DNA from 4 places in the Mesorhizobium sp. WSM4840 genome. Region 4 is predicted to be linked to each of the others. Evidence: riboswitches for the same ligand, from Rfam matches in the RefSeq annotation. Region 4 holds a riboswitch; each other region holds the start of a gene.
The links. Region 4 has a riboswitch for cobalamin ahead of AC0L3I_RS34605 (5-methyltetrahydropteroyltriglutamate--homocysteine S-methyltransferase). Riboswitches for the same ligand answer to the same signal wherever they lie in the genome.
Positions count from the first base shown of each region.

Region 1: it holds a riboswitch for cobalamin, as region 4 does, so the genes downstream of both, AC0L3I_RS08805 (DUF1636 family protein) here and AC0L3I_RS34605 (5-methyltetrahydropteroyltriglutamate--homocysteine S-methyltransferase) in region 4, are expected to answer to the same signal.
Region 2: it holds a riboswitch for cobalamin, as region 4 does, so the genes downstream of both, AC0L3I_RS08985 (CbtB domain-containing protein) here and AC0L3I_RS34605 (5-methyltetrahydropteroyltriglutamate--homocysteine S-methyltransferase) in region 4, are expected to answer to the same signal.
Region 3: it holds a riboswitch for cobalamin, as region 4 does, so the genes downstream of both, metE (5-methyltetrahydropteroyltriglutamate--homocysteine S-methyltransferase) here and AC0L3I_RS34605 (5-methyltetrahydropteroyltriglutamate--homocysteine S-methyltransferase) in region 4, are expected to answer to the same signal.

Region 1 covers NZ_JBVVQD010000004.1:253,564-259,001, reverse strand. The annotation lists gene AC0L3I_RS08810 (winged helix-turn-helix domain-containing protein) at 70-1,269, shown strand; cobalamin riboswitch at 1,299-1,503, shown strand; gene AC0L3I_RS08805 (DUF1636 family protein) at 1,542-1,976, shown strand; gene cobW (cobalamin biosynthesis protein CobW) at 1,973-3,010, shown strand; gene AC0L3I_RS08795 (cobaltochelatase subunit CobN) at 3,029-5,438, shown strand, end outside.
Region 2 covers NZ_JBVVQD010000004.1:291,900-297,337, reverse strand. The annotation lists gene cobO (cob(I)yrinic acid a,c-diamide adenosyltransferase) at 1-105, opposite strand, end outside; gene cobU (bifunctional adenosylcobinamide kinase/adenosylcobinamide-phosphate guanylyltransferase) at 107-604, opposite strand; gene AC0L3I_RS08990 (CbtA family protein) at 627-1,394, opposite strand; gene AC0L3I_RS08985 (CbtB domain-containing protein) at 1,410-1,589, opposite strand; cobalamin riboswitch at 1,627-1,827, opposite strand; gene AC0L3I_RS08980 (acetyltransferase domain-containing protein) at 2,178-3,170, shown strand; gene AC0L3I_RS08975 (methyltransferase family protein) at 3,167-3,673, shown strand; gene AC0L3I_RS08970 (MerR family transcriptional regulator) at 3,761-4,147, opposite strand; gene mgtE (magnesium transporter) at 4,297-5,438, opposite strand, start outside.
Region 3 covers NZ_JBVVQD010000029.1:42,944-48,381, reverse strand. The annotation lists gene AC0L3I_RS28980 (peptidase domain-containing ABC transporter) at 1-675, shown strand, start outside; gene AC0L3I_RS28975 (adenosine kinase) at 739-1,761, shown strand; cobalamin riboswitch at 2,166-2,364, shown strand; gene metE (5-methyltetrahydropteroyltriglutamate--homocysteine S-methyltransferase) at 2,481-4,826, shown strand.
Region 4 covers NZ_JBVVQD010000050.1:25,126-30,563, forward strand. The annotation lists gene AC0L3I_RS34585 (SDR family NAD(P)-dependent oxidoreductase) at 1-337, shown strand, start outside; partial or broken gene AC0L3I_RS34590 (IS110 family RNA-guided transposase) at 506-776, shown strand; gene AC0L3I_RS34595 (helix-turn-helix domain-containing protein) at 739-954, shown strand; partial or broken gene AC0L3I_RS34600 (helix-turn-helix transcriptional regulator) at 1,258-1,413, shown strand; partial or broken gene AC0L3I_RS34605 (5-methyltetrahydropteroyltriglutamate--homocysteine S-methyltransferase) at 1,414-1,737, opposite strand; cobalamin riboswitch at 1,857-2,056, opposite strand; partial or broken gene AC0L3I_RS34610 (cytochrome P450) at 2,331-2,582, opposite strand; partial or broken gene AC0L3I_RS34615 (OmpW/AlkL family protein) at 3,088-3,648, opposite strand; gene AC0L3I_RS34620 (HAD family hydrolase) at 4,054-5,438, opposite strand, start outside.

The DNA.
Region 1 (5,438 bases), on a different contig from region 4:
AACCCTGCTAGCATGACGCGGAATCATTCGCCCCCAACCTTGGTCGAACGCCGACAGAGTGCCGTCTGCATGAAGGAAAAAATCTCGCTCGCCATGGCCCGGCGCATCGCGCTTGCCGCACAGGGGTTTGCCGATCCTCGCCCTAACAGCACGCCCGATCGCCGCCATCTGGCCCGTGTGCTTGGCCGGACCGGCCTGCTGCAGATCGATTCCGTCAGCGCGGTGGTGCGCGCCCATTATATGCCGCTCTATTCGCGGCTTGGCCCCTACCCGCTTGCGCTGCTCGATAACGCCGCCGTGACGCGCAAGCGCACGGTCTTCGAATATTGGGCGCACGAAGCCTCCTTTCTGCCGGTCGAAACCTATCCGCTGATGCGCTGGCGCATGGAGCGGGCCGAACGTGGCGAGGAAATGTATAACGGACTGGCCAAGTGGGGCCGCGAACGCGCCGCCTACATTGAAGACATTTATCGCGAGGTCGTCGAACGAGGGCCGGTCGCCGCATCCGCCCTCGAAGGCCAGAAGGGAAACGGCGGCTGGTGGGGTTGGAGCGATGCCAAGCACGCTTTCGAATGGCTGTTCTGGGCCGGCCGTATCACCACGGCGTCGCGTCGTGGCTTCGAGCGGCTTTACGATCTGCCGGAGCGCGTGCTGCCGCCGGCAGTACTTGCTTTGCCGGTGCCCTCCCCGGAAGATGCGCACCGCGAATTGCTGCGCATTTCCGCCCGCGCCCACGGCGTCGCGACAGCGGGCGACCTGCGCGACTATTTCCGTCTCTCTCCCGCCGACATCAAGGGCCGCATTGAGGAACTGGTCGACGCAGGTGATCTTTTGCCGGTTCGCGTCGAAGGCTGGGACAAAACAGCCTATCTTCACAGGGATGCCCGTTTTCCGCGCAAGATCGAGGCGCGCGCCTTGCTTGCGCCGTTCGATCCCGTCGTCTTCGAACGAGCGCGCACGGAAAGACTGTTCAACTTCCGCTATCGCATCGAGATCTACACCCCGGCCGAAAAGCGCCAATACGGCTATTACGTGCTGCCGTTCCTGCTCGGCGAAAGGATCGTGGCGCGCGTCGACCTCAAGGCCGACCGCCCCGCCGGCGTGCTGCGCGTCCATGCCGCCTATGCCGAGCCCGGCGCCCCGCCGCAAACCGCCGCCGAACTCTTCGAGGAGTTGAAGCTGATGCAGGGTTGGCTCGGCCTGGACCGCATCGAGGTGACGCCGGCCGGTGATCTGGGTTCGGCTCTCGCCGACATTGCCGCGTCGTAGACGTGCGTTGACACGACTGCCTGCACAAGCCTAAATCCGGTTCAGACGGTCTCCTCTCGGCAAAGGGAGGAGCCAAGAGGGAATGCGGTGCGAAATCCCCGATTTCAAATCCGCGGCTGTCCCCGCAACTGTAAGCGACGAGCCAAGGCCGAAAACCACTGGGACGGTCCCGGGAAGGCGGCACCAAGGCGATGACCCGCGAGCCAGGAGACCTGCCGTCTAGGACATAAGAATCCGATCGCCTGGCGGGTTTTCCGGGCAAGGAGCCTGATTTGGAACGCGACAGCAGTTTTTCGGCTGAGACAGCGGGCGTATTGTCCGGCGATGATGATGCTCTGGCCGACGTCACCGTGATCGTCTGCGCCTCCTGCCGGGACGAAACCGGCTCCGATGGCCATCCCCGCGCCGGCGAATTGTTGGCCGAAGACACGCGCCGCGCTGTATCAGGCGAAAATATCAGTATCCGCACCGTCGAATGCCTCGGCAACTGCAAGCGCCGGCTGAGCGCCGCGATCCTGCGCGACGGCTGCTGGAGCTATGTCTTTGGCGACCTGACCGTGACCAGCGGCGCCGATCTGGTCGCCGGTGCAAAGCTCTTCGCCACCTCGACGGACGGCCTCATTCCATGGCGCGGCCGGCCCGATTGCCTGAAACGCGGCCTCGTCGCCCGCATTCCTCCCCTCGACCTTGTTAAGGATCAGATATGACCACTTCCGTCTCCCGCGTGCCCTGCACCGTCGTCACCGGCTTCCTCGGCGCCGGCAAGACGACGCTGATCCGCCATCTGCTCGAAAACGCCGGCGGCAAGCGGCTGGCCATCATCGTCAACGAGTTCGGCGATATCGGCATCGACGGCGAGATTCTGAAGGGATGCGGCATCGACACCTGCCCTGAGGAAAACATCGTCGAACTGGCCAATGGCTGCATCTGCTGCACCGTCGCCGACGACTTCGTCCCGGCGCTCGACCAGATCCTGTCGCTATCGCCGAAAGTCGACCATATCCTGATCGAAACCTCCGGGCTGGCTCTGCCCAAGCCGCTGGTCCAGGCCTTCCAGTGGCCGACGGTCAAGAGCCGGGTGACCGTCGATGGCGTCATTGCGGTCGTCGACGGACCGGCGCTGGCGGAAGGCCGCGTCGCCAACGACATGGACGCCCTGCAGGCGCAGCGCGCGCAGGACGAGACGCTCGACCACGATGATCCGGTCGAAGAGGTGTTCGAGGACCAGCTCGCCTGCGCCGACCTGATCATATTGTCGAAGAGCGACCTGATGGACGCCGCCGGCTCGGCCCGTGCCAATGCCATCATCGGCGAGCATGCCGCGCGCGCCGTCAAGATCGTGCCGACCTCGCAGGGTAAGGTCGATCCGTCTGTGCTGCTCGGCCTCGGCCTTGCCGTCGAGGACGACATCGAGAACCGCAAGACCCATCACGACGACGAGCTCGACCATGAGCATGACGATTTCGACTCGTTCGTCATCGACATTCCATCGATCGCCAATCCCGACGAGCTGGCGTTGCGCGTCGCCACCGCGGCCGAGGAAGAAAACGTGCTGCGCGTCAAGGGTTTCGTCGAGGTCGGCGGCAAGCCGATGCGGCTCCTGCTGCAGGCCGTCGGCCCACGCGTCAATCACTATTACGACCGCGCCTGGACCGCCGAGGACGAGCGCCGTTCGCGCCTCGTCGTCATCGGCCTGAAAGGGCTGAACCGCCCGGCCATCGAGCGTATTCTCGCCGGCTGACCTCAGGCACGAGCCGCGATGCACATCCTCACCACAACATCCGCCTCGCTCGACGATCTCGCCGAGCCTGTTGATCTCAGGCAGACGCCTGCGGATGTCGTGGCGCTGTCCTTCACCGACAGCGATCTGGCCGGGCTGGCAGCAGCGTGGAAGGCGGACGCGGATCGCCTGCCATCGATGCGGCTGGCGGCCTTGCGCGACCTGCGCCATCCGATGTCCGTCGATCTCTGGATCGACAGCGTCGCCCGGCACGCCAGGGTTATTTTGGTTCGCGTCCTCGGCGGTTACGACTGGTGGCGCTACGGCTGCGACCAGCTCGCCTCGATCGCCCGCGCACGCGGCATAAAACTGGCGCTGCTGCCCGGCGAATGCCGCGACGAGGATCTCCGGCTAATCGAATGCTCGACGCTGCCGCGCGAAGAACTCGACGGCCTGCTGGGCTATTTTCGCGAAGGCGGCCCGGCCAACATGACGGCGCTGGTGCATCGGCTGGCAGGTCTCGCCGGATCAGGTGTGGCGGTCGCTGAACCTGTCAGCGTGCCAAAAGCCGGCTACTATCAACCGGGACTGGGGATCGTCGAGCGCGACGTCCCCCTCCCCCTCGAGGGGAGGGTCCGGCCGCAGGGGGGGGGGGGGGGCGCCTGTAACCCGCCCAAACGCTTTTACGCGCGCCGGAATAAAAAACCGTCCACCCCGCCCCCAACCCCCCCCCCCGGCCCTTCGGGCCACCCTCCCCTCAAGGGGGAGGGGGACGTCGTGCCAATTCTCTTCTACCGTTCGATGCTGCTCGCCGCCGATGTCGCGCCGATCGACGCATTGTTCGAAGCGCTCGGGCAGCGTGGCATCATCCCTGTCCCCATTTTCGTCTCCAGCCTCAAGGATCCGGTCTCGCTGGCCTTTGTCGAGACTGCGCTTGCTGCGCTAAACCCTGCCGCGATCATCACCGCCACGGCCTTCGCCTCCGGTGCTGAGCCCGGCGTCGAAACCCTGTTCGACCGCGCCGGCGTGCCGGCATTCCAGGTCATTGTGGCGACAACACGCCGCGATATCTGGCAAAACAATCAGCGCGGCCTGGCGCCCGCCGACCTGGCCATGCATGTCGTCCTGCCCGAACTCGACGGCCGCATTCTTGCCGGTGCCATTTCCTTCAAGGGAGAGAGCGAGGTCGATCCGGCGCTGGCCTTCCGCGCTTTCGCCAACCGGCCGGAGCCGGACCGCGTCGCGCAGGTGGCGAACCGTGTCGAAGCTTTCATCCGCCTGCAGCGGACGCCGCGCGCGGAACGCAAGCTGGCCATCCTGATCCCCGACTATCCAAGCGCGCCCGGCCGCACCGGCTACGCCGTCGGCCTCGACGTGCCGTCCAGCGTGCTGGCGATGCTGCACGACTTGAGCGAACAGGGCTACACCGTTGAAGGGATTCCGCAAACGCCGCGGGAGTTGCTGGATGAGTTGGAGCGCAGTGACGAAGGATTGGGGCTGAAGGATTATCTCGACCTTTCGACGCAATTGCCTGCTGAGGCAATAGCTGCCGTGACGGCCGCGTGGGGGAATGCGGCAGATGAGACAGGTTTGTGCGATGCGCCCCCCTCTGTCCTGCCGGACATCTCCCCCTCAAGGGGGGAGATTGCGCTGTCGTCGCTGCTTTCGCCAATTACCGAGGATGTTAAGGAAGAGCCGTCGGCGGAACTGTCGATCTCCCCCCTTGAGGGGGAGATGCCAAGTGGTGGCAAAGAGGGCAGGACAGAGGGGGGTGTTCAAGCGCCTACCGCCGCAAGATTCCCCTTCCGCGCCGCCACCTTCGGCAATGTCACCGTGGCGCTGGCGCCTGACCGCGGGCGCTCGGCCGACCGTCGCGCTGACTATCACGACCCGACGCTGCCGCCTCGACATGCGCTGATCGCCTTCGGCCTTTGGCTGCGCAAGACGGTCAGCGTCCATGCCCTCATCCATGTCGGCGCCCATGGCACGCTGGAATGGCTGCCCGGCAAGACCGTGGCACTCGGCGAAAACTGCTTCCCCGAGATCGTCACCGGTCCCCTGCCCGTCGTCTATCCCTTCATCGTCTCCAACCCGGGAGAGGCCGCACAAGCCAAGCGGCGCATTGCCGCCGTCACCCTCGGCCATCTGCCGCCGCCGCTGACCGGCGCCGGACTGGACGAAAACCAGCACCAGCTTGAACGGCTGGTCGACGAATATGCCCAGGCTGACGGGCTCGACCGCCGCCGTCGCGATCGCCTGGCGAGGCTGATCGTCGAAACCGCGCAAAAGACCGGTCTCGCTTCCGAGGCCGGCGTCGCCGGAACCGACGCGCCCGACGAAGCGCTGCGCCGCATCGACGCCTGGCTCTGCGACCTCAAGGATTTCGCCATCAAGGACGGCCTTCACATCTTTGGCCGCTCAGCCCAGGGCGAGACCGATCCGCTGCGCC
Region 2 (5,438 bases), on a different contig from region 4:
CCCCTTCTCGACCGTCTTTGCCGCGACCTCTGCGTCCTGCACCGCCTTGCGCTTGGCCATCTTGGCGCGGTGGCGTTCCTCGTCCCTGTCGTCGATATCGGTCATCTCATTTCACCTTGAGCGGCAGTCCCGCCACCATCAGCAGCACTGTGCCGGCGACGGCCGCGACCTGCTGGTTGAGCCGGCCGGCGGCATCGCGAAACCGGCGAGCCAGCGCATTGTCGGGCACGATGCCCTGGCCAACCTCGTTGGAAACCACGAACCATGGCCCGCGCGGCCGCGACAGCACATCGGCCAGCCCTCGGCATTCGGCCTCAATGTCGCGTTCGGCCAGCATATGGTTGGTCAGCCACAGCGTCAGGCAATCGACGAGGACAGGCCGGCCGTCAGGCAACGCCTCAATCGCGCCGACGAGATCGAGTGGCGCGTCGATGGTCGTCCAACCCTCGCCGCGCCGCGACTGATGCAGCGCGATACGCTCGCGCATCTCGTCGTCATAGGCTTGCGCCGTAGCGATATAGGCCCACGGCGCCGGACAGGCCGTCACCAGTCTTTCGGCATGCGCGCTCTTGCCGGAGCGCGCACCGCCGATGACCAGGGTCAGATTGCCGCCGGGAGCAGCGCGATCAGGCAAAGCTGTCGCGCAGGCCGGTCGTGCTGCCGGTCAAGCGGCCGCGCACCACGCCGACGACGGCGCCGAGCACCAGCCAGAACACCAGATTGGTCAGTGTCACCGCCACCACGAACTGGTGGTGCAGGGCTTCCGTGATCGGCGATTCAAAACTGTCGGGCTGCGGCGCGCCGACGATATGCGGCGCCACGATCAACGCCACGGCAAGCAGCGCCAGCGGCAGCGATTTGCGAAAGGCGAGCAGCCCAAGACCGGCCGCGGTCGCTATCACCGTCGCCGTCCACCAGATCTGGCGCTGAGTGAGATCGGCCGCCGGCATCGCCGGCAGTTCGGGCGGCAGGCCGAGGTTCGGAGCCAGCGTGAACACGGCAAAGCCGGCAAGCCCCCATAACAGGCCCTGACGCCAATTGCCGATGCCGCCGGCGAACTCCGAAGCGGCGACCAGGATCAGCGCAAAGCCGATGCCGGTGACGACATTGGCAACGACGTTGAAGGCGAATCGTTCAAAACCGTCAGCCGGCGCCCAGCCTTCGTCTTCCGCAGCCGGAGCGGCCGGTTCGGCGCTACTCATGGCATTGGCGTCCGTGGCGTTCGCAGCCGGCGCCGCGGTATGGTCATGCGTGTGACCACTGCCGGCCTGCTCGTAGACTTCCGCCTTGAGAATGAGCGGCACGGTGGCGTAGGCCTGCATGCAGGCGAGAACGACGCCAGCCACAAGCCCTGCGATCGCCGCGATGAGCACGACGTTGCGAAACAGTGTCATGATGTCGGCCCCTCGTCAGTGGCAGGGAAACGCCATCGAGTGGCGATAGTCGTGGGCGGCATTGTGGACCGTATCGATATGCGAGAAGCCGACAAAGCCCATGACGAAAATGCCGAGAAATGCAGCAAGCGCCAGCTGCACGAAGCGCGACTGCGAGGAGACGGAAGCGCCGAGCGAGACGGAAGCGGTATTCATGTCTTGTCCTTTCGCCCTCCACCCGAGGGCATAGAAATCAGTTCTCCTGTCGCCGGCAGGTCTCCTGGCTCGCGGATCAGCGCCCTTCCCCACCTTCCCGAAGAAACTCTTCAGTGGCATATGGAGAGGACTACCGCACACAGTTGCGGGGGCAGCCACGGCATTGGGCGAATTTTGCCCTTACCGCATTCCCTTTAGAGCGCCGTGCGTCCGAATGGACGCACAAAGGACGCTCTAACACTTAGACTCTGCGCATGACCTTTCCGGAACCGATTCCGGTTCCGGGTTCATGCGCGGCTCCAAACGGAACCGACGACGGCCGCGACTATAGGCAGAATCGCTGCGCCCGGCAAACCAAATTCCGCCAGCGGCCAGCCCGAATGCGCCGTCTCGGGAATCAGCCGGCCGGCGCCACAAGGCCGGAGTGCTGATGCCCGAGGAATATGAACTGCATCGCTTCTAATGGGTGCGTCAGCGGCATACGGCGCTTTCACCGACGCCCTGAGCATCAACGGGATTTGCCCTGTCTTCTTTTGTCCGGGGCAACCATGATAGTCGTCTTGCAGTGCTGAATCAGATTGCGAGACCATGAGCATTTCTACGCCGACCGTTCAGGACCGATCCAAGCGCATCATCGCCATCGACGTCGCCCGCGGCGTCGCTTTGCTTGCCATGGCAAGTTACCATTTCACCTGGGATCTCGAATTCTTTGGCTACACCGATCCCGGCCTGACCGCCTTCGGCTGGTGGAAATTCTACGCGCGCTGCATCGCTTCGACCTTCCTGTTCCTGGTCGGCGTCAGCCTGTTCCTCGCCCATGGCAAACTGATCCGCTGGAACGGCTTCTGGAAACGCTTCGCCATGGTCGCCGGGGCGGCGCTCGCCATATCGGCTGCCACGAGGCTTGCCACGCCGGACAGTTTCATCTTCTTCGGTATCCTGCACGAGATCGCGCTCGCCAGCCTGCTCGGCCTGGCGTTTCTGCGGCTGCCGGCGCTGCTGGCGCTTGCTGTCGCAGCTTTCGTCATCACAGCGCCGCTCTACCTCAGGTCCGAGATCTTCGACCATCCGGCCCTGTGGTGGGTCGGCCTGTCGGCAACCAACCCGCGCTCCAACGATTATGTCCCGCTGTTGCCATGGTTCGGCGCTGTGCTTGCGGGCATCGCGACGGCAAAACTCGCCTCCGCCTCCGGCCTGCTGACGCGGTTGGCAGGCCTGACGCCCGGCAGCTGGACAAATCCGCTGGTCTTTATCGGCCGGCACAGCCTCGCCTTCTATCTGATCCACCAGCCGGTGCTGATCGGCTCGATCTGGCTTTTTTCGCAAGTCATGCCGGCACCGGTCGAGACCAGGCAGGTCACCTTCCTGAAAGAATGCCAGACTTCGTGCGAGCAATCGCGCGACACGGAGTTCTGCTCCAGCTATTGTGTGTGCATGCTCGATACACTCGAGGGCGAGGCCACGCTTGATCAGCTCTACCGCAACGACCAGGCTGCGGAATGGAAGGCACATCTCGACGAGCTCGCCGGCGCCTGCACTGCCAAAGCCGACAGCACTTTGATGGAGGGAGGAGCACAATGACCGACCATCAACAGAAACCTGGGCAACAGAAACCGGGGCAGCCGAAACCGGGGTTTATACCGTGGCCGCCGCTGATCTATGTCGCGGCCATCGCCGTCAGCATCGCGCTTGGCTTGCTCTATCCGCTGCCATGGATCGGCGGCCTTCTGGGCGACATCCTGTTCGCGGCCGGCTGGGTGGCATTGTTCGGCGTCGTCGCACTCTGGTTCACGGCAATCCGCACCATGATCCGGGCAAAGACGACGCTCCACCCAAACGCCGTGCCGGATCACCTGGTCACATCTGGCCCCTTCGCCGTCAGCCGCAACCCGATATATCTGGCCAACACGCTGCTGATGATCGGCGTCGCCCTTATCTCGGGGATCGTATGGTTCCTGCCGCTGGCGATCATCGCCGCCTTCGCAACGCAGAAGATGGCGATCGAGGGCGAGGAAAGAGTTCTGACGGCGAAATTCGGCAAGAAATACCGGGATTACGCTAAAAAGGTGCGGCGCTGGATTTGAGGCGTGCGGCAAGGTCTTTTTAAGAATTCGCTCTGGCAGAAAACCACACTAGCTGGCCGCCAGAGTAGAATTGTCAAAAAAGGCCGCTCACGTGTTGACGCCGAGCTCCACCAATCGCTCGACGCAGGATTCCTCGGCCTGATCGAGTTCCGCCAGCGTCTCTTCGAGGTCGCGGCGCTTCTGGCGCAGATCCTCGCGCTTTTCCTCGATGCGTTTGATCATCAGGTTGAGCTGACCGACCTCCCCGGGCGGCTCCTTGTACATCTGGATGATTTCGCGGATTTCGTTGATCGAAAAGCCGAGCCTCTTGCCGCGCATGATCTGGCGGATGAGATGCCGGTCCGACGGGCGAAACAGCCGCGTGCGGCCGCGCCGCACCGGCTGCACCAGCCCTTCGTCCTCGTAGAAGCGCAGCGTCCGCGTCGAAACATCGAATTCGCGGGTCAGTTCGGTTATCGAATAATATTCCCGCATCGTCACTCCAAAAGCCCGGATAGCGGCGCGATCGCCCATTATGCGGCGATGCCCTTCATTCACAAAAGGGCTCGTCCCGCACCGGAATCGACCGGTAGCTCTCCATCGAAACCTCGCACGCAACTTACGTAAAAGTCAATTGAAGGGCCTTATCCGACTCCCGCGCCCAGATGCAGCCACCAGGTGGCAAGGCTAAGGAAGGCGAGGAAACCGATAACGTCGGTAATCATCGTCGTGAAGATTGATGATGAAATCGCCGGATCGGCGCCGAGCCTGTCGAGGAACAGCGGAAGCAGAATGCCACCGAGTGCCGCAGCCAGCATGTTGACGATCATCGCCGCGGCAATGACGAAACCGAGATCGGGATTGTGAAACCAGAAGCCGGCGACCAGCCCGAGGATCGTTGCAATGACCATGCCATTCAGCAGGCCGACCACAACCTCGCGGCGAATGACGCGACCGGCATTGTAGATATCGAGGTCGCGTGTGGCGAGCGCGCGCACGGTCACTGTCATCGTCTGCGTACCGGCGTTGCCGCCCAGCGAGGCGACGATCGGCATCAGTGCGGCAAGTGCGACCATTTCCTCGATCGTTGCACCAAACATACTGATCACCGAGGCCGAGATGAAGGCCGTACCGAGATTGACGAGCAGCCACGGAACGCGCGAGCGCGAAGTCGAAAGAATGCTGTCCGACAGTTCTTCGTCGCCGACACCGCCCATGCGCAGCAGATCCTCCTCGGCCTCCTGCTGGATGACGTCGACCACGTCGTCGATGGTCAGCACGCCGACCAGCCGCTCGTTCTCGTCGACGACGGCGGCGGAGAGAAGGTCGTATTGTTCGAATTCGCGCGCTGCCTCTTCCTGGTCCATCGTGGCCGGAATGGCGTGCCTGGTCTCATGCATGACCTCTTCGACCTTGATCGAGCGCTTAGTGCGCAGGATCTGGTCGAGATCGATGGCGCCGAGCAGCTTGAAGCTCGGATCGATGACGAAAATCTGGCTGAAGCGGTCGGGAAGGTTATTGTCCTCGCGCATATAGTCGATGGTCTGGCCGATCGTCCAGAACGGCGGCACCGCGACGAACTCCGTCTGCATGCGGCGGCCGGCGGTCTCTTCGGGATAGTCGAGCGAGCGGCGCAGCCTGATCCGCTCGGTGAACGGCAGTTGCGACAGGATCTCGTCCTGGTCTTCCTTTTCGAGATCCTCAAGAATGTAGACCGCGTCGTCGGAATCGAGATCCTGCACCCCCTGGGCAATCTGCGCGTTGGGCAGACTGTCGACGATGTCGC
Region 3 (5,438 bases), on a different contig from region 4:
CAGGATCTTAGCGCCACCTTCCGCCGGGGGGAAATGACAGCAGTGGTGGGGGAAAGCGGCTCGGGCAAGAGCACCCTTGCGGCGCTGCTGCAGAATGTCTACCCGCTTGAGGGTGGATACATCCGGATCGGCCGTTATGCCCTCCAGGACCTGTCGACCGTATCCCTGCGCAAGGTTGTCGCTGCGGTGCCGCAATCGATCGATGTGTTCTCGGGCTCGGTGATCGACAACATCGCCCTTGGCGAGTTCGAGCCGGACATCGAAAAGATCCTCCAAATCTGCGATCAAATAGGGCTGCGGGAGGTGATCGAGCGCTGGCCCGGTGGCTTCCAGGCCTATCTAGGCGAAAACGGCGTACGCCTCTCCGGGGGCGAGAAGCAGCGCCTTTCGTTGGCTCGGGCTCTGTACCGGGATCCGGAGATCCTGATCCTCGACGAAGCAACCTCCTCTCTCGACTCGGTCGCCGAGGCGTTTGTCCTGCGAGTGGTTGAGGATCTGCGTCGGGGCGGCAAGACCATCGTCATCATCTCTCATCGACTCAGCACCATCCGTTGCGCCGACAAAATAATGGTCTTGGACAAGGGGCGGGTTGTTGCGGAGGGGAGGCATGCTGATCTGCTGACAGCTGAAGGCGCTTACGCTCGCTTGTGGCGGGCGCAAACCGGATCCAGCTAAACAGCTTCAGGTGAGGGGCACGGCAGAATTTTGGGGCAGTGAGGCATGGAACAGCAGCGGCGAATGTATATCGCCGTCGCTTGGTTTCAACCTTGTGGGTGTGCCGCGGTCGGCCATATCCTTCAATGCGAAAATGCGAGTTCATGTTTTGGGCGCCACGGAGCGTCCGAAAATTGTAGCTTACTTGGGGGCGCGATGAACCTGATCGATACGAGGCGCGCCGAGCTGCTCTACAGCCGCATGGGCCCGGCCATCGAAGCCTCCGGCGGCAGCGCCGGCAACACGGCGGCGGGTGTCGCCAGCTTCGGCGGACGCGCCGCCTTCTTCGGCAAAGTCTCGAACGATGCGCTCGGCGAAATCTACGCCCATGATATCCATGCGCAGGGCGTCGCCTTCAACACCAGGCCGCTCAATGGCGAGCCACCGACGGCGCGCTCGATGATCTTCGTTACCCCAGACGGCGAGCGCTCGATGAACACCTATCTTGGCGCCTGCGTCGAGCTCGGGCCTGAGGACGTCGAGCCCGACAAGGCCTCGGGCGCCAAGGTCACCTATTTCGAAGGCTATCTGTGGGACCCGCCGCGCGCCAAGGAGGCGATCCGGCAGACGGCCAGCCTGGCGCACGCCGCGGGCCGCGAAGTATCGATGACGCTTTCGGATTCGTTCTGCGTCGACCGCTATCGCGACGAGTTCCTCGACCTCATGCGTTCGGGCACGGTGGACATCGTCTTCGCCAACAGCCACGAGATCAAGTCGCTCTACCAGACATCGTCCTTCGACGGGGCACTGGCTCAGATCCGCAAGGATTGCCGGATCGCCGCCGTGACCCGTTCGGAAAAGGGCTCGGTGATCGTGCGCGGCGACGAGACCGTCACCGTCGAGGCGACCAAAATCCGGGAGCTGGTCGACACCACCGGCGCCAGCGATCTCTATGCCGCCGGCTTCCTGCATGGTTACACGCAAGGCCGCGACCTCAAGACCTGCGGCGACCTCGGCTCACTGGCGGCCGGATTGGTGATCCAGCAGATCGGCCCGAGGCCTCGTCAGAATTTGCGCCGCGAGGCCGAGCAGGCCGGGTTGTTGTAGGGACGCATCTCGGCGAGGTGCTGCTCACCCTCCCCTCTTTGCGGGCTGTCCAGACAAGCGCTGGGAAAACACCGTGTACCCGTCCGTGAAGGATGGCGGTTCTTCTACAAATTTCTGATTATGAAGGCTCAGGAACGTTGTCGCCCTTCGGCCCAGTACTGCCGGCCGATCATGATGGTCAACACGCCCTCTTACGAAAATCGTTCTGAGCCGGGATCGTACAATTGACAGATTGCCCGACCGGCCAGCCACAGCCACCGGTCAGCCACAGCCTGCGAACCGGAGAGGGGCGCAGATGGTTCAGCTCTACCGCGATCTGCGAATTGAGACACGCCGCGGGTGAATGATTCACATAAACACATAAACATTTCTTTATACAGCATTGACAAGAAAGCGGGCAGCTGCGATTGTCCGCATGTCGTGGTTCTCCGCAAGGCGTTGCCCTAGCGGAGCTAAGAGGGAAGCCGGTGCAATGCCGGCGCTGCCCCCGCAACTGTAAGCGGCGAGCCAACCCACCAATGTCACTGGGGCGAACTGCCCCGGGAAGACGGGCAGAGGCTGTGACCCGCGAGCCAGGAGACCTGCCACGGTGAACAACGTCCACGGGCGGGGTGTCTGGTGGCCGCGGCAGCTCGGCGTTGATGCCGGCCTGTTAGCGCCTTCCTTGTCCCCGCCGCTAGCCATCGGGGTATGGAATGAATGTCTCCCAGCAAGTTCCCATAGCAACGCTTGGTGTGCCGCGTATCGGTCGCCGGCGAGAACTGAAATTCGCGCTCGAAAGCTACTGGTCCGGAAAATCTTCTGCTGCCAACCTTCTGGCGACGGCGAAGGCGCTCCGTGCCGCCAGTTGGAGCGAGCAGCACGACCGGGGCGTGTCGAAAATCCCGTCGAACGATTTCTCACTGTATGACCATGTGCTCGACACCGCAGCAATGGTCGGCGCCGTGCCAACCCGTTACGGCTGGACGGGCGGCGAGGTCCCCCTCGACATCTACTTCGCGATGGCGCGCGGGACGCAAGGCGATACCGCGGGTTGCGGACATGCCAGTCACGGGCATGCCGTTCAGGGACAGCGCGTAACCGCGATGGAAATGACCAAATGGTTCGACACGAACTACCACTACATCGTGCCGGAGTTGGGCGACGATCAGACATTCGCCCTCTCGTCGACGAAACCAGTCGATCACTTTCTGGAGGCAAAAGAGCTCGGCATCCATACACGCCCGGTCCTCCTTGGACCGGTCACCTTCCTCAAGCTGGCGAAGTCTCCCGACCAAGGTTTCAATACCATGGCGCTGCTACCGCGCCTGCTGCCCGTCTACGAGCAACTCCTGCGAAATTTGGAGCTCTCTGGGGCCGACTGGGTTCAGATTGATGAGCCGGCGCTTGTGCTCGACCTTAACCCGAACGAACGAGCTGCCTTCGAATTCACCTACGGCCAGCTGTCGAAAGCCGCGCCCAAGTTGAAAATCATGCTGGCTACCTATTTCGGTCCGCTGGGAGACAATCTCGAGACCGCGCTTTCGCTGCGCCTGGCGGGCCTACATCTCGACCTTGTGCGCGCTCCCGAGCAGTTGGAGACGGTTGGTCGGCTCGCACCGAAGGATCTGGTGCTCTCACTTGGCTTGATCGACGGCCGCAACGTCTGGCGCGCGAAACTGACTGCCATTCTCGACCGTATCAAGCCGGTCATTGCCGGCTGGCCGCTGGACCGCGTCGAAATTGCGCCTTCCTGCTCGATGCTTCATGTGCCGATGGACCTGCGGATGGAGACCGCGCTCGATGTGGACGTCAGATCATGGCTGGCATTCGCCGCCCAGAAGACTGAAGAGCTGCTCGTGCTGGCCCAAGCCTTGTCCGAAGGCAGGGATACTGTAGCGGGCGCGCTCAAGGCTTCTGAAGAGGCCGCCGCCGCGCGCGCCATGTCTGCAAAGGTCCATGATCCGCTCGTCCATGGGCGAGTTGTCGGCATTGACGGCGTCATGAAGCAACGAAAGAGCGCATTTGCCAAGCGCTCCAGAGTCCAGGCTGACACGCTCGGCCTGCCGCCATTCCCCACGACGACCATCGGGTCCTTCCCGCAGACGGCCGAGGTGCGCAGGGCGCGCTCCGCTCATGCGAAGGGCCGGCTGAGCTATATCGACTACCAGGCCTTCCTGAAGAAGGAGACCGAAGCGGTGGTCCGTTGGCAGGAGGAGATCGGGCTGGACGTGCTGGTACACGGCGAGTTCGAACGAAACGACATGGTGCAGCATTTCGGCGAGCAGCTGTCCGGCCTCGCCTTCACCCAGCATGGCTGGGTGCAAAGTTACGGCTCCCGGCTGGTGCGCCCTCCCATCATCTTCGGCGACGTATCGCGGCCCAATCCGATGACGGTTCTCTGGTGGCAATTTGCCCAGTCGCTGACGAATAAGCCGGTGAAGGGCATGCTCACAGGGCCAGTGACGATTCTGAACTGGTCTTTTGTTCGCGACGACGTACCCCGCGCCGAGACCTGCCGCCAGATCGCGCTCGCCATCCGCGATGAAGTGACGGACCTCGAAAGAGCTGGCGCAAAGGTGATCCAGATCGATGAGGCCGCATTTCGCGAAGGCTTGCCGCTGCGGAAGGCCGACTGGAAACATTATCTCGGCTGGGCTGTCGAATGCTTCCGGCTCGCTTCGACGGGTGTGGAGGACGCGACCCAAATTCACACCCACATGTGCTATTCGGAGTTCAATGAGATCATCGACTCGATCGGCGAACTGGACGCGGACGTCATTTCGATAGAGACGTCGCGCTCTAAAATGGAACTTCTAGACGCCTTCACCAAGTCCAAATATCCGAACGAAATCGGTCCTGGCGTCTACGACATTCACTCACCACGTGTCCCGGAGATCGGCGAGATTTTGCATCTCGCTCAACTTGCCCGCGAGCGACTGTCGGACAGCCAATTGTGGGTGAATCCGGACTGTGGTCTCAAAACAAGGAAATGGGAGGAGGTCCGCCCTGCCCTCGTGAACATGGTCGCTGCGGCATTCGCCCTGCGGGAGAAAGTGCAGGCGCAGGCCGCTGGGCCACTGTGACCGGCAAACATGTGACCAGCGGGCTCCGCGGATGAGTTCAAAGCAGAAGGGACGGCATCGAAAAGCCGCCCACTGATTGGTAGAGGCCCCACCCTTGTCGTCCAGCCGAAGGCCCGCTGGACGGCTGAGCGGCGGGGCAGGATCTGGGAAGCCGCTTCTGGTCCGAGGACGGATGATTTCAACCAGGAACTGGAGTAAGGCGGCTTTGCCCGTGAGCTTCAGCCTCTCACAGCGCCAGCGGTCAACAGACACTTCACCGAGGGGCGAACGATGCCGCCTGTGCACCGACACATCAAGATATCGGCGGCCAGACCGACCATCGAGAGCATCGTGTCGAGTGATTGCGTCGCATGTGGCGGACATCGACGAAATAGCCATGCCGCCCAGCTGCAAGCTGCGACCATTCCTCATCGCTTGAATTGAAACTTCGCTGCATCTGGCGTGACGCTTGCTCCGCTTCCGCTGAGGTTCGCTGGACTGGGTTTTCAAGCGCACGGATCGCTGTGGAATGTTGCTTCGACACAAAGGCAGCCGTCAACATTACGATTGGTCCAAGGATCTCAGGTGTTCTCCGAGCCTACCTTTTCGTTGCGCAGGCTACCGGAGCAGGGC
Region 4 (5,438 bases):
CGGCAACGGCAGCTCACTACCGTATACGCTGTCTAAGAGTGCCTTAAACACTCTTACCCAAGAGCTGGCACGCTGGCTCAGCCCCGCCGTCCGGGTGAATGCCATTTCCCCCGGCCTGATCCAGACCCGTTGGATGCTGAATGGCGTGGGCGAAATTGAATACAACAAGATGAAAGAAGACGAGGAACAGCGAACGCCTCTACGCCAGGCAGGCACATCGGAACAGATGTCCGAGGCTGCGCTGTTCCTCCTGACGGAAGCGTCAAACATTACCGGTCAGAACATTGTTGTCGATGCCGGCAGCCATCTTGGACTGCTGCCGCGGGCCTGCGGGTGAGGAAACGGATGTGGGCGACGTAGGCTTCTGCGGAAGCGCTGGATTTCTCCCAGTCCTGGGTCAGCCTGCGGTCTCGTCCCGGCCTTCTCTCCGGGATCGGCGGGCCCTAGCCATCTATGGGATTCTAGCGGATCACAGTGCAGGCGATGCAGGGCATCGGCGTCCCAAGGACCTATTGGGCGCATGGGCCGGATCTCCTGCTGCGGCCATGGCATGATGTTACGAAGCCGCGCAGACGCTGCTGACGCGTGTGACGAATTGGTCGTGGCTGAAGGCGTGGGCGATGAATGTCGCCAGGCGGCACGGCCGACAGAAGGCCATTGTCGCATTGGCCCGTCGGCTTGCGGTGATCATGCATCACATGTGGCGGGACGACTCAACAAGAGGGTGGCCTCTCACGTATGGGAATCCGAGAGGTCTTTGCCCGCAATCTGCGTAGGCTTCGCGAGAAAAAGAAGGTGTCGCAGGAGGCGCTGGCACATGAAGCTGGTGTTGATCGAACGTACATCAGCGCTCTTGAGCGCAGTGTATATGCTGCTAGCATCGACATGGTCGAGAAGCTCGCTATGGTGCTGGAGGTTGAGCCGGCAACGCTGCTCGATCCGCGATCTGAATAGACTTAAGCACCATCTGATGCCGGCATCTCTTCGATCGCCCCGCCAACGCCGGCTGTTGGAACAGCTGATAGCGGCGCGTAAGAACAAGGGCTTAACCCAGGCCAAGGTTGCCGAAGCGCTTCGCCGGCTGCAGTCTTCCGTGGCCAAGTATGCGGGCGGTGAACGTCGCATGGCTCGCGTGACCGATAGCTCGAGCTGTGCTTGGCTTGAGCGACCAACGTCATCAAAATCGCATCCCTTGATTTGCTGCCCGCCGGCGGCAAATTGATAAACTCAAGGCCCGTGATCCGCTGACCTCCGCGCATGGATATGCGCAAGCTGGTCGGACAAAATGCACGCAGGATCAGGGAGAACGCCGGCTTGACGCAGGAGCAGCTTGCCGAGATCTCCGGCTTCAGCCAGCAGTACATCAGCGGGCTGGAGAAGGGCAAAAGGAACCCCACCATCGTCACGCTTTATGTGTCCACAATCCGCGGCCTGACCTTGGTTGCCGCGCGCCATGGCGAAATAGGTATCGAGTGGGACCTCGCCGTCAGTCCAGGCGTATCGTGCCGGCACGGCGCCGACCATGGCGACGGTGTCGAGCACATGGTCGTAAAGCGAGAAATCGTTGGACGGGATTTTCGACACGCCGCGATCGTGCTGTTCCCTCCAGCTAGCGGCACGCAGCGCCTTCGCCGTCGCGAGCAGGTCGGCAGCGGGAGATTTTCCGGACCAGTAGCTTTCAAGTGCGAATTTCAGTTCCCGCTGTCGACCGATACGCGGCACGCCAAGCGTTGCCACAGGAATTTGTTGAGAGACAGTCATGCCATACCCCGATGGTTTGGGGCGTGGGGCCAAGGAGACGCGCGAGTAGGCCGGCACGAAGCCGGGCTACCGCGACCACCGAGACACCCCGCCCGTGGACGTTGTTCGTCGTGGCAGGTCTCCTGGCTCGCGGGTCAAAGCCTGTGCCCGTCTTCCCAAGGCCGTTCGCCTCAGTGACATCAATGGGCTTGGCTCGCCGCTAACAGTTGCGGGGGCAGCGCCGGCATCGCACCGGCTTCCCTCTTAGCTCCGCCACGGCAGTGCCGCGCGGAGCACCACGGCATGCCGCACAATCACAGCCGCTTCGCTCCTTCTCAATACCATATAACGAGATGTTTATGTGATGATGCGAATAATGCGCTTGCGCTGATCGGTCTCTTTCGCCCGAAGCCGCATACGATGCGGCCTCTCATCAGTGCAGGCTCGGAAAGGTCCTTGTCCCCATCGGCGACGCCGGATCAGGTCGAGGTCGCCGGGCTCAAAGGTGTGCAGTCGGGCCAGGTCGTCACGGTCAGCCGGAGTCCCGGTATTTGTTCCCGCTCGGCTTCGCTCAGCGTGCTTGCGCATTCGCCCATCAGCGCGCTGATCACCACGGCCGGAAGCGGAAAGGAGAGGTGGCGCCGCAGGTCGGCGGGCTGGGGCTGGGCCGCCAGCGTCTCGAACAACTGCGGCGATCGCCTCGACCTGCTGCGCGAGCAGCTTCACCCTGCGGTTGCTGAAGGCCGGCGCCACGATCGTGCGTGACCGGGCATGCTCGCCCCCTCATGCGAGACCAGCCACCCCGGTGAACCGAGAATCACCAAATCCGGGGTTAATGCCGCACTCTCTAAAGAGCCCGTTTGAGAATGGGTTGAGTTGCCACTGTTCGCATGATTCAAGCTTGGGATGTGGACCCAAGCGAGCCGTGGCCGGATGGCTGAACATGAGAAGCAAGCCAAGCACTACCAGACCGACCTGACGGATGCGGAATGGGAGGGTGCGGAACAACAGGCGGCGCACGAAGCGGGCCTCGCGTAGGTCCGTCGTCGGCTTGCGACCGTGGACCGTCGCCTATCAACCAGGGATCGAGCGTGGCCTTGCCTGTTAGCTTGGCGCCGGCGGTGTTGAACGCACTGCGCTATCTGGCCCGTTCGGGCGGTGGCTGGCGGATGACTGTCGCCAGTCCCTGTTGAAACGCTGGTCGGAAAACATCCGCCTGAGCGTCTGGTGACGGCCTGCCGCCCAGGTCACCACATCGCCTGGCAGCGACACTCGAGCCATCCCCCCCCCTGCTGCAGAATCGCAGAAGAAAGACTATCAAGTTGCGCCTTTAAGACCATCGCGGGTCCACTTCTCGGCACGGATGATCCGCGCGCGGACTTCGAAAAGGGCGCCGAATGTGTTCTTGACCTTGAGATCATCGGCGCTGCCGGCTTGCTGGTGATAGAAAATCGTATAGTTCACACCGGCGCCGATATAGGGCTTGAAGGCGCCGAAATCGGTAAAATGATACTGCAATGTAAGCGTGGGCGGCAGCAGCCAAACCTTGCCGACCTTGCCCAGCCCGCCGATCGCACCTTGGCCATCGACGTTGGCATAGGTGGTGCCGAGTATGAGTTCGGCGGCGATGTTGTCCGTGAAGAAATACGAAATATCGAGTTCCGGCGTCAGCGTGTTCGAATAGGAAAGACCGGAGCCGGGCACCGCGTTGACGTAGCCCGAATCCTCAGTGATCACCCCCAACGCGCGCAGGCGGATCTGCCAGGGGCTTGGCGCTTCCGCGACCGGGGCTCCTGCCTGCGGAACGCTCGCGGCTTGATGAACATCTGCCGCGCCGGCTTGTCCCGCAACGATGAGGACGACAGCCGCTGTTACTGCCTGCGCCACCCCAATTCGCGCTCTCGCCATGCTCTTCTCTCCTTGATCTTCAGAAACGACGCACTGCGCCTTGATTGAATCCTGCTCGCATCAATCGAGATTGACGGAGCGCTCATGCGGGAGAGCCCCCGCATGTGTCGTGCCAAATGAGAAAATCATTGCAGAACGACGCGATCATTCTGTTAGCGCTGTGTCTCATGTCCGACTTCGTCGAAGTTCCGACAATGAGTGCAGCCGTAGCCGCCCCGGGTAGCAGTGCAATCCATCCGGGTTCGAAAGCAGAATGTCTTTGACGGCGGCTATGGCGGATTTATCTTCAGTCTTGGTCATGGTGGCGTTCCTTCGCGGGAATCGGTGACGTGAACAATCACCAGCCTGCCATGACCGCCCTCTCTCAGCGAATTTGCAGAACTCTAAGCACACTACCCCAACGAATCACCGCTGCGCCGGCTGCACCATCTTTGCGCCTGGCACCAGTGGCGGATCAGATGCCCTCGTAACCAACGGGCGAAAGATCACATGATAGTAATGAGGCGTCTTGAACTGTTGCAAATCAACGGAACGTATTGTCGCGACACTTGCCTGTGATAGGCACTGGTAAATCTCTCCCTCCCGGTTGATTTCTTCCAGATCGAGAGAGCTCGACACATCACTACACACCCTTCTTGCATTATCTAAAAGATGTATACCTTCGATTTGCAACCATACGTAGTGCTCGCCAAGAAGCATTTTCACACTGGTGCCGCTTTCATAAGGCAGCTTAATGGAGAAATATCCGTCATGCAGATGGTGCGCTCTAAGCAAGAAGACCTTGGACTCTTGTGTGCTCCCTATCGAGACTTTCAGAGGTGAAAACCGCACATTCATATCTTCTGGTCTTAAATCAAGCTGAAATCTCTTTTGCACCAGACCGCTGAATGCGAAGTCAAGCCCCAAGCTGCGCGTTTCAAATGCACCCAGCTGATAAGGTGAGGGCAGGCACCCCACATGCTTCCAAGCTCTGTCTAGATGATAGAGGGTCTTCGTGCGATCTGGCCCCATAAACTTGTCGTTCTGGAAGCCCTTGAAATATTCCAACTCCGCTTCGATAGGCATGTAGCCGTGACGAAATAGAGCTGCGTGGGCGGCCCGCTGCAAAATAGAAAACTCGTGCGTCACACCAGACTTCGCAAAAAACGATCTCGCATCATTGATGAACCGTAAGCATTCATCTTGAACTTTGGTAACCTTCTCGTACTGCCTCTCGTTAAGTTTGATCTCATCGAGAACTGGCTCGCCGTCCAGATCATAGTCGACAACCATTCCTTCCTTAAGAATGCAACATTGCTCAAATAAATCATAAACGCAACAAGACGTCGTAATAAGCGCTTTTCCGTTAGCCGGGCGGTAAGGTTCGTCGGAAGCTACCAAATAGCGTCCAAGTATTTCGACTTTCAATTCCTCTTGGAACGTCCGAATCAAATATTCCTGCGTTCTGCCGTAAAAGCCGATGTCTGCTAAAATAATGGTATCGCCTTCCTCTGCCTTCAGTTCCTTCGATATATATCGCCTTAATCGGGCACGCAAATCAAAAGAGTTCTTGAAAATCAACTCCAACACATCGTCGTCGCGCAGCAACTGATGGAATGCCGTTTGCGGATCAGCAGATTGATGGGCGATCCGTATTAATAATTCAGTCACTTCAGGCGGAAGCAGAAGCTGTTTTGCAGTGGCATGAAAATCGTCAACTTCGTGTTCGATCCCGCTGATGTAATAATCGACATCGGCGCGGGTTTTGAAAGAGGCCGCAATAGCAAGAAATTTGCGGATTCGTACCAGTT